2 regions of the Streptomyces sp. NBC_01216 genome follow, and region 1 is predicted to be linked to the other one. Evidence: predicted binding sites of a transcription regulator. Region 1 holds the regulator's gene; the other holds the start of a gene.
What was found. The regulator HrcA, encoded in region 1, represses chaperone genes, less so after heat shock. The targets are predictions, from matches to a motif close to TTNGCACTCNGNNNNNCNGAGTGCNAA.
Positions count from the first base shown of each region.

Region 2: a site for HrcA is predicted at 2,209-2,235, ahead of groL (chaperonin GroEL). Genes of this name have one in related genera too.

Region 1 is NZ_CP108677.1:4,989,565-4,994,135, forward strand. Features, by position in the region: gene hemW (radical SAM family heme chaperone HemW) at 1-23, shown strand, start outside; gene OG393_RS22210 (DUF3097 domain-containing protein) at 95-898, opposite strand; gene OG393_RS22215 (MBL fold metallo-hydrolase) at 909-1,640, opposite strand; gene hrcA (heat-inducible transcriptional repressor HrcA) at 1,796-2,815, shown strand; gene dnaJ (molecular chaperone DnaJ) at 2,816-3,955, shown strand; gene OG393_RS22230 (nitronate monooxygenase) at 4,102-4,571, shown strand, end outside.
Region 2 is NZ_CP108677.1:3,110,718-3,115,288, reverse strand. Features, by position in the region: gene thrC (threonine synthase) at 1-941, shown strand, start outside; gene OG393_RS13460 (MoaD/ThiS family protein) at 971-1,249, shown strand; gene OG393_RS13455 (cold-shock protein) at 1,646-1,849, shown strand; gene groL (chaperonin GroEL) at 2,400-4,028, shown strand; gene OG393_RS13445 (hypothetical protein) at 4,166-4,571, opposite strand, start outside.

The DNA.
Region 1 (4,571 bases):
TGGTCCGCGACCTGGTCGACTGACCGCCGCGTCCGCGAGGAGGCGTCCGCCGTTCCCGCGTCCCGGCCGCACGCCACCGGCGGCCGGGAGCCGGCTACGGCTCCGTCACGAAGTCGATCAGCTCCTCCACCCGGCCCAGCAGCGCCGGTTCCAGATCCTTGTAGGTGCGGACCTTCGACAGGATGTGCTGCCAGGCCGCGCCGGTGTTCTCCGGCCAGCCGAGCGCCCTGCAGACGCCCGTCTTCCAGTCCTGGCCGCGCGGGACGGACGGCCACGCGGGGATGCCCACGGAGGACGGTTTCACCGCCTCCCAGACGTCGATGTACGGGTGGCCGACGACGAGCACGTCCTCGCCCGTGACCGAGGCCGCCAGGCGTTGCTCCTTCGAGCCGGGCACCAGATGGTCCACCAGGACACCGAGCCGTGCGTCGGGCGCCGGACCGAACTCCGCGACGACGGCCGGCAGGTCGTCGACGCCCTCCAGGTACTCCACGACGACGCCCTCGACCCGCAGGTCGTCGCCCCAGACCCGCTCGACGAGTTCGGCGTCGTGGCGGCCCTCCACGTAGATACGCCCCGCCCGTGCGACCCGTGCCCGCGCGCCCGGTACCGCGATCGAGCCCGAGGCGGTCCGGGCGGGACCCGCCGGGGCCGCCGCCGACGGGCGGACCAGCGTCACCACCCGGCCCTCCAGCAGGAAGCCGCGCGGTTCCATCGGGAAGACCCGGTGCTTGCCGAAGCGGTCCTCCAGGGTCACCGTGCCCGCCTCGCAGCGGATCACCGCCCCGCAGAAGCCGGTCGCGACCTCCTCGACGACGAGGTCCGCCTTCGCGGGGACCTCCGCGACGGGTGCCGACCGCTTCCAAGGGGGCGTCAGGTCCGGGTTGTAGCTGCGCATTCGCGCGACGTTATGACACTCCGAAGCGCTGTGCCAGCTCATCGCGCTGCGTCCGTACGAACGTTGCGTCGACCGTCGCTCCGTGCCCGGGCACGTACACCGCGTCCGTACCGCCCAGTAGCAGCAGCCGGTCGAGCGCCGCCGGCCAGCGTGCCGGGATCGCGTCCCGCCCGGCCTGTGGCTCACCGGACTCCTCGACCAGGTCGCCGCAGAACACGACCTCCGGGCCGCCGTCCGCGTCGGGGACGAGCAGCGCCAGATCGTGGCCGGAGTGACCGGGACCCACGTTGGCCAGCAGCACCCGTCGGCCACCCAGGTCGAGGGTCCACTCGCCGGACACCGTGTGGCGCGGGCTCACCAGCACGTCGACCGCCTCCTCCGCCACGTGCGCGTCCACCCCGTGCTCCACCGCGGACGCCCGCAGCGCGCCGGCCTCCCGCCGCAGCAGCGCGTCGAGCCCCACCGCGCCGTACACCTCGGCTCCCGCGAAGACGGCGGTGCCCAGGACGTGGTCGAAGTGCGGGTGGCTCAGTGCGATGTGCGTCACTCTCCGGCCCCCGGTCAGCGCCCGTACCTGAGCCCGCAGCTCCGCGCCCTCGCGGAGCGAGGAGCCCGTGTCGTACAGCAGGACGGCCGTCTCGCCCAGCACCAGGCCCACCGTGGCGTCCCAGACCGGCAGACGGCGCCGCCCGATTCCGTCACCGAGTCGTTCCCAGCCGAGCTCTTCCCAAGCGACATTCATGCGGCGACGCTATCCGCTACGACGCGGCAGGCGGGGACTCGGCCTCCTTGCCAGGAGCGATGCCCGCCGCCGTACACTGGCCGGGGGATTCCTGGCACTCGGACGACACGAGTGCCAAACACGGAGCAACCGGGACGACAGCTGGAGGTGTGCCCATGCTCAGCGAACGCAGACTCGAGGTGCTGCGCGCCATCGTCCAGGACTACGTCGGGACGGAGGAACCGGTCGGCTCCAAGGCGCTCACGGAGCGTCACCGGCTGGGGGTCTCACCCGCCACCGTCCGCAACGACATGGCCGTCCTGGAGGAAGAGGGCTTCATCGCCCAGCCCCACACCAGCGCCGGACGCATCCCCACGGACAAGGGCTACCGACTCTTCGTCGACCGGCTCGCCGGCGTCAAGCCGCTGTCGACCCCGGAGCGGCGCGCCATCCACAACTTCCTGGACGGCGCCGTCGACCTGGACGACGTCGTCGGGCGCACCGTCCGGCTGCTCGCGCAGCTGACCCGGCAGGTCGCCGTCGTGCAGTACCCCTCGCTGACCCGTTCGACGGTCCGGCACGTGGAGCTGCTCTCGCTGGCGCCCGCCCGGCTGATGCTGGTGCTGATCACGGACACCGGACGGGTCGAGCAACGGATGATCGACTGCCCGGCGCCCTTCGGCGAGACCTCGCTGGCTGATCTGCGGGCCCGGCTCAACAGCCGGGTCGTCGGCCGCCGTTTCGCGGATGTGCCGCAACTGGTGCAGGATCTTCCGGAGTCCTTCGAGGAGACGGAGGACCGCGGCACGGTCACGGCGGTGCTCGCGACCCTGCTGGAAACCCTGGTGGAAGAGCACGAGGAACGGCTGATGATCGGCGGTACCGCCAATCTCACCCGCTTCGGGCACGACTTCCCCCTCATGATCAGGCCGGTGCTGGAGGCGCTCGAGGAACAGGTCGTGCTCCTCAAGCTGCTCGGCGAGGCCAAGGACTCGGGCATGACCGTACGGATCGGGCACGAGAACGCCCACGAGGGGCTCACCTCCACGTCCGTCGTCGCGGTCGGCTACGGTTCGGGCGACGAGGCAGTCGCCAAACTCGGCGTGGTCGGACCGACCCGCATGGACTACCCCGGAACGATGGGAGCGGTACGCGCAGTGGCACGTTACGTCGGACAGATCCTGGCGGAGTCGTAAGTGGCCACGGACTACTACGCCGTACTCGGCGTACGCCGCGACGCCTCCCAGGACGAGATCAAGAAGGCGTTCCGGAGGCTCGCCCGCGAGCTGCACCCGGACGTCAATCCCGATCCGAAGACGCAGGAGCGCTTCAAGGAGATCAACGCCGCCTACGAGGTGTTGTCGGACCCGCAGAAGAAGCAGGTCTACGACCTCGGCGGGGACCCGCTCTCCCAGGCTGGAGGCGGCGGTGGCGCCGGCGGCTTCGGCGCCGGCGGCTTCGGGAACTTCTCGGACATCATGGACGCGTTCTTCGGCACGGCGTCGCAGCGCGGGCCGCGCTCGCGCACCCGCCGCGGCCAGGACGCCATGATCCGTCTGGAGATCGATCTCAACGAGGCCGCCTTCGGCACGACGAAGGACATCCAGGTCGACACGGCGGTCGTCTGCACGACGTGCTCCGGCGAGGGCGCCGCACCCGGCACCTCCGCGCAGACCTGTGACATGTGCCGCGGCCGTGGCGAGGTCTCGCAGGTCACCCGGTCCTTCCTGGGCCAGGTCATGACCTCGCGTCCCTGCCCCCAGTGCCAGGGCTTCGGCACCGTCGTCCCGACCCCGTGCCCGGAGTGCGCCGGCGACGGACGGGTCCGTTCGCGCCGCACCCTCACCGTGAAGATCCCGGCCGGTGTCGACAACGGCACCCGGATCCAGCTGGCCGGCGAGGGTGAGGTGGGTCCCGGCGGCGGTCCCGCCGGCGACCTGTACGTCGAGATCCACGAGGTCCCGCACGAGGTCTTCCAGCGCCGCGGCGACGACCTGCACTGCACGGTCACCATCCCGATGACGGCGGGTGCGCTCGGCACCAAGGTGCCGCTCCAGACGCTGGACGGGATGGAGGAGGTCGACATCAGGCCGGGCACGCAGTCCGGGCAGTCGATCCCCCTGCAGGGCCGCGGCATCACGCATCTGCGGGGCGGCGGGCGCGGCGACCTGATCGTGCACGTGGAGGTCACCACGCCGTCGAAGCTCGACCCGGAGCAGGAGCGGCTGCTGCGCGAACTGGCGAAGCTGCGTGGTGAGGAACGCCCGACGGGCCAGTTCCAGCCGGGGCAGCAGGGCCTGTTCTCGCGCCTCAAGGACGCCTTCAACGGCCGCTAGGGCGTGACGGGCGGGGCCGACGCCCCGCCCGTGCGGACCTTCGCCCGGAGTGGCACCGTCGGCACCTCCCGGGGCGGCACGCGTGGACCACGCGTGCCGCCCCGGGCGTTTTCGGCCGGGGAGCCCGGCCATGACACGATGCATGCATGTCCACCGCACTGAGCGATCTCTGTCGTCACCCGATCGTGCAGGCCCCCATGGCGGGTGGCGCCTCCTGTCCGCAGCTGGTCGGAGCCGTTTGCGAGGCCGGCGGCCTGGGATTCCTGGCCGGCGGCTACAAGACGGCCGGCGGCATGTACCAGGAGATCAAGCAGGTCCGCGGGCTGACCTCGCGCCCGTTCGGCGTGAACCTGTTCATGCCCCGGAGCGCACAGGCCGCGGACCCCGCCGCCGTCGAGATGTACCGGCACCAGCTCGCGGGGGAGGCCACCTGGTACGAGACCGAGCTCGGCGACCCGGACAGCGGACGCGACGACGGCTACGACTCCAAGCTGGCGATCCTCCTGGACGACCCGGTGCCGGTCGTCTCCTTCACCTTCGGCTGCCCCTCCCGGGACACCCTGAACGCCTTCGCCCGCGCCGGTACGTTCACGATCGTCACGGTGACCTCGGCCGA
Region 2 (4,571 bases), 1.9 Mb from region 1:
ACGACTCGGGCAACCCGACGCACTCCTTCAAGGACCGCGTCGTCGCCCAGGCCCTCGAAGCCGCCCGCGCCTTCGGCTTCACCACCCTGTCCTGCTCCTCCACCGGCAACCTGGCCGGAGCCGTCGGTGCCGCCGCCGCCCGCGCCGGCTTCCGCTCGTGCGTGTTCATCCCGCACGACCTGGAGCAGGGCAAGGTCGTCATGGCCGCCGTGTACGGCGGCGAGCTCGTCGGCATCGAGGGCAACTACGACGACGTCAACCGCTTCTGCTCCGAACTCATCGGCGACCCGCTCGGCGAGGGCTGGGGCTTCGTCAACGTCAACCTGCGCCCGTACTACGGCGAGGGCTCCAAGACGCTCGCGTACGAGATCTGCGAGCAGCTCGGCTGGGTGATCCCGGACCAGCTGGTCGTCCCGATCGCCTCCGGCTCCCAGCTCACCAAGATCGACAAGGGCCTCCAGGAACTCGTCAAGCTCGGCCTCGTCGAGGACAAGCCGTACAAGATCTTCGGCGCCCAGGCCGCGGGCTGCTCCCCGGTGTCGGCCGCCTTCAAGGCCGGCCACGACGTCGTCCGCCCGCAGAAGCCGAACACGATCGCCAAGTCCCTGGCGATCGGCAACCCGGCCGACGGCCCGTACGTCCTGGACATCGCCCGCCGCACGGGCGGCGCGGTGGAGGACGTGGACGACGAGCAGGTCGTCGAGGCGATCAAGCTGCTCGCGCGGACCGAGGGCATCTTCGCCGAGACGGCCGGCGGCGTGACGGTCGGCGTCACCAAGAAGCTGATCGAGGCCGGCCTCATCGACCCGAACCTGACCACCGTGGTCCTCAACACCGGCGACGGCCTCAAGACGCTGGACGCGGTGGCCGAGACCTCGCAGGCGACCGCCACCATCCGCCCGAGCCTCGACGCGTTCCGCGACGCCGGCCTGGCCCACTGACCACCCCCGTTACGGAAGGCAGCACTCCCATGAGCGTCAAGGTCCGCATCCCCACCATCCTCCGTACCTACACGGGCGGTCAGGCCGAGGTCCCGGCGGAGGGCACCACCCTCTCCGAGGTCATCGCCGACCTGGAGAAGAACCACACGGGCATCGCGGCCCGTGTCCTGGACGACCAGGGCAAGCTGCGCCGTTTCGTGAACGTGTACGTCAACGACGACGACGTCCGCTTCGAGCAGGGACTGGAGACGGTGACGCCGGACGGCGCCGGCGTCTCCATCATCCCGGCGGTCGCCGGAGGCTGCTGACGCCCCGGGAGTTACCCGCAGTCACCTGAATTGCCCCTTCCGTCGAGAAACGGAAGGGGCAATTCTGCATGGTTGAGCACGATAGAGTTGGGGAAACCCCCTCCGCTGCTCATGCCGGGTGCATATGAGAATGCGCCTCGACCTGACAAGAAGCAGCCAAAGTGTTCGAGTCTTGTGTACCTTCTGCGCGTTTTGCCGGGCCCGACTTGCCCCGGGATTCAGCGGATCCTCCTTAATCCTCCTTTCTCGCGTGCCCAGAATTCTCGCCCGATTGCCCTGTTGCAGAGGGCAGTTGGGCAGATACATTCAGCCGCGGTCGACGCGTTCCGGCGCAGGGTCTGACCCGGGGCCGCGAGGTGTGGTCCCGCGCAAGGGCCAGTAATAGGGGAGTTAGGCATGGCTCAGGGCACCGTCAAGTGGTTCAACGCGGAGAAGGGCTACGGCTTCATCGCGGTCGACGGTGGTGCGGATGTATTCGTCCACTACAGCGCGATCCAGATGGACGGCTACCGCACCCTTGAAGAGGGTCAGCGAGTCGAGTTCGAGATCTCGCAGGGCCAGAAGGGTCCGCAGGCGGACATGGTCAAGCTCGCCGTCTGAGCGCGGCGCCATCGGCCACCACATACGCACTCACGCACGAGGGGTCCGCATCCGGTGAGGATGCGGACCCCTCGTGCGTTCCCCGGCGCCCCGGGCCGACCGTGCGCCGTCCCCACCCGCACGGGCACCCGCACCGCGCCCCCGCCGCGCCTCCGCCCGTCCTTCCCGGCGTGTCGCCGGCTCGTTCCGCCGGGTGCCGGGCCCGCCGTGCCGTCGCCGTCCGCGGTCGTGCCGCGGCGCCGCGGCACCGTCGTGCGCCCTGGTCGCACCGGCCGCGTCGAGCCGTCCGGCACCCCGGACAGGGGCCGCGCGCCCGCCCCGCCGGGCCCCGGCCCCCGGCCGACGTCCTTCGGAACGGTCTTGCACTCTCCGGGGTCGAGTGCTAATCATTGGCGTTAGCACTCTGAAGGTGAGAGTGCTGACGAGGATCGGGCAGACGAGGCCCGCGGCCAGGTGGGGCAAGGAACCATCGGGTACGCAGGCCGTCCGTCGCGGGCGTCGGCGCGGTCCTGGAGCGTTATCCACCCCATGTCCGGGAGGACCACTTCACATGGCCAAGATCATCGCGTTCGACGAGGAGGCCCGGCGCGGTCTCGAGCGCGGCATGAACCAGCTCGCTGACGCCGTCAAGGTCACCCTCGGCCCGAAGGGTCGCAACGTCGTCCTCGAGAAGAAGTGGGGCGCCCCCACGATCACCAACGATGGCGTGTCCATCGCCAAGGAGATCGAGCTCGAGGACCCGTACGAGAAGATCGGCGCCGAGCTGGTCAAGGAAGTCGCCAAGAAGACGGACGACGTCGCCGGCGACGGTACGACCACCGCGACCGTTCTCGCCCAGGCGCTCGTCCGCGAGGGCCTGCGCAACGTCGCCGCCGGCGCCAACCCGATGGCCCTCAAGCGCGGCATCGAGAAGGCCGTCGAGGCCGTCTCCGCCGCCCTGCTCGAGCAGGCGAAGGATGTCGAGACCAAGGAGCAGATCGCTTCCACGGCCTCCATCTCCGCCGCCGACACCCAGATCGGCGAGCTCATCGCCGAGGCCATGGACAAGGTCGGCAAGGAAGGCGTCATCACCGTCGAGGAGTCCCAGACCTTCGGTCTGGAGCTCGAGCTCACCGAGGGTATGCGCTTCGACAAGGGCTACATCTCGGCGTACTTCGCCACCGACATGGAGCGTATGGAGGCGTCCCTGGACGACCCGTACATCCTGATCGTCAACTCCAAGATCTCCTCCGTGAAGGACCTGCTCCCGCTCCTGGAGAAGGTCATGCAGTCGGGCAAGCCGCTGCTGATCATCGCCGAGGACGTCGAGGGCGAGGCCCTGTCGACGCTGGTCGTCAACAAGATCCGCGGCACCTTCAAGTCCGTCGCGGTCAAGGCGCCCGGCTTCGGCGACCGCCGCAAGGCCATGCTGAACGACATCGCCATCCTCACGGGCGGCACGGTCATCTCCGAGGAGGTCGGTCTCAAGCTCGAGAACGCCGGCCTGGACCTGCTGGGCCGCGCCCGCAAGGTCGTCATCACCAAGGACGAGACCACGATCGTCGACGGCTCCGGCGAGAGCGACCAGGTCGCCGGTCGCGTCAACCAGATCCGTGCCGAGATCGAGAACTCCGACTCGGACTACGACCGCGAGAAGCTCCAGGAGCGCCTCGCGAAGCTGGCCGGCGGCGTGGCCGTCATCAAGGCCGGTGCCGCGACCGAGGTCGAGCTCAAGGAGCGCAAGCACCGCATCGAGGACGCCGTGCGCAACGCCAAGGCGGCCGTCGAGGAGGGCATCGTCGCCGGTGGTGGCGTGGCCCTGCTGCAGGCATCCTCGGTCTTCGAGAAGCTCGAGGGTGACCTCACGGGCGACGAGGCCACGGGCGCCGCGATCGTGAAGCTGGCCCTCGAGGCCCCGCTGAAGCAGATCGCGATCAACGCCGGTCTCGAGGGTGGCGTCGTGGCGGAGAAGGTCCGCAACCTGCCCGTCGGCCACGGCCTCAACGCCGCGACCAACGAGTACGTCGACCTCATCGCCGAGGGCATCATCGACCCGGCGAAGGTCACGCGCTCCGCGCTCCAGAACGCCGCGTCGATCGCCGCGCTGTTCCTGACCACCGAGGCCGTCATCGCCGACAAGCCGGAGAAGGCCGCCGCGGCCGCTCCGGGCGGCATGCCGGGCGGTGACATGGACTTCTGATCCTCACCGGATCGGACGTTCTCGCATCACGCGAACGAGGGCGGTACTCCCAGCCGGGGGTGCCGCCCTCGGGCGTACCCGCGGCGGAACGAGGCGGGGCCGGGAAGCGGCGAACGGGGGACGCGTACGTGTCCTCGTCAAGGCGTCGCGGTCCCGGCCGGTGAGCGGGGGGATTCGGGCACCCGGGGCGGAGCGGCCATCGCGTTCCGGGCCGCCGCCGCGTGGTCGCGGACCCGGGCGGCGGGGAGTGGCACGGTGCGTGCGGCGGGCGGCTGTTCGCCCCGGCACGGGCCGCAGTCACCGTCACGGAGCGATTCGGCGTACCCGGGGGTGCCGCAGGTGGCGCATTCCAGGAGGCGGAGCGGCGGGCGCTCGCGACGCACGGGCTCGGGCGGAAGCTTGTCGGTGAGGCGCCTGCGGGCGAGCGCGGCCGGGTGGTGGACGGAGACCGGCAGCCCCCGGGTGAGGGCGCGCGTCACGTCGTCCTCGGTGGCGTCGCGGGCGAACCAGGCGTCGACCAGGGGCGCGAGGGCCCGGCACTCG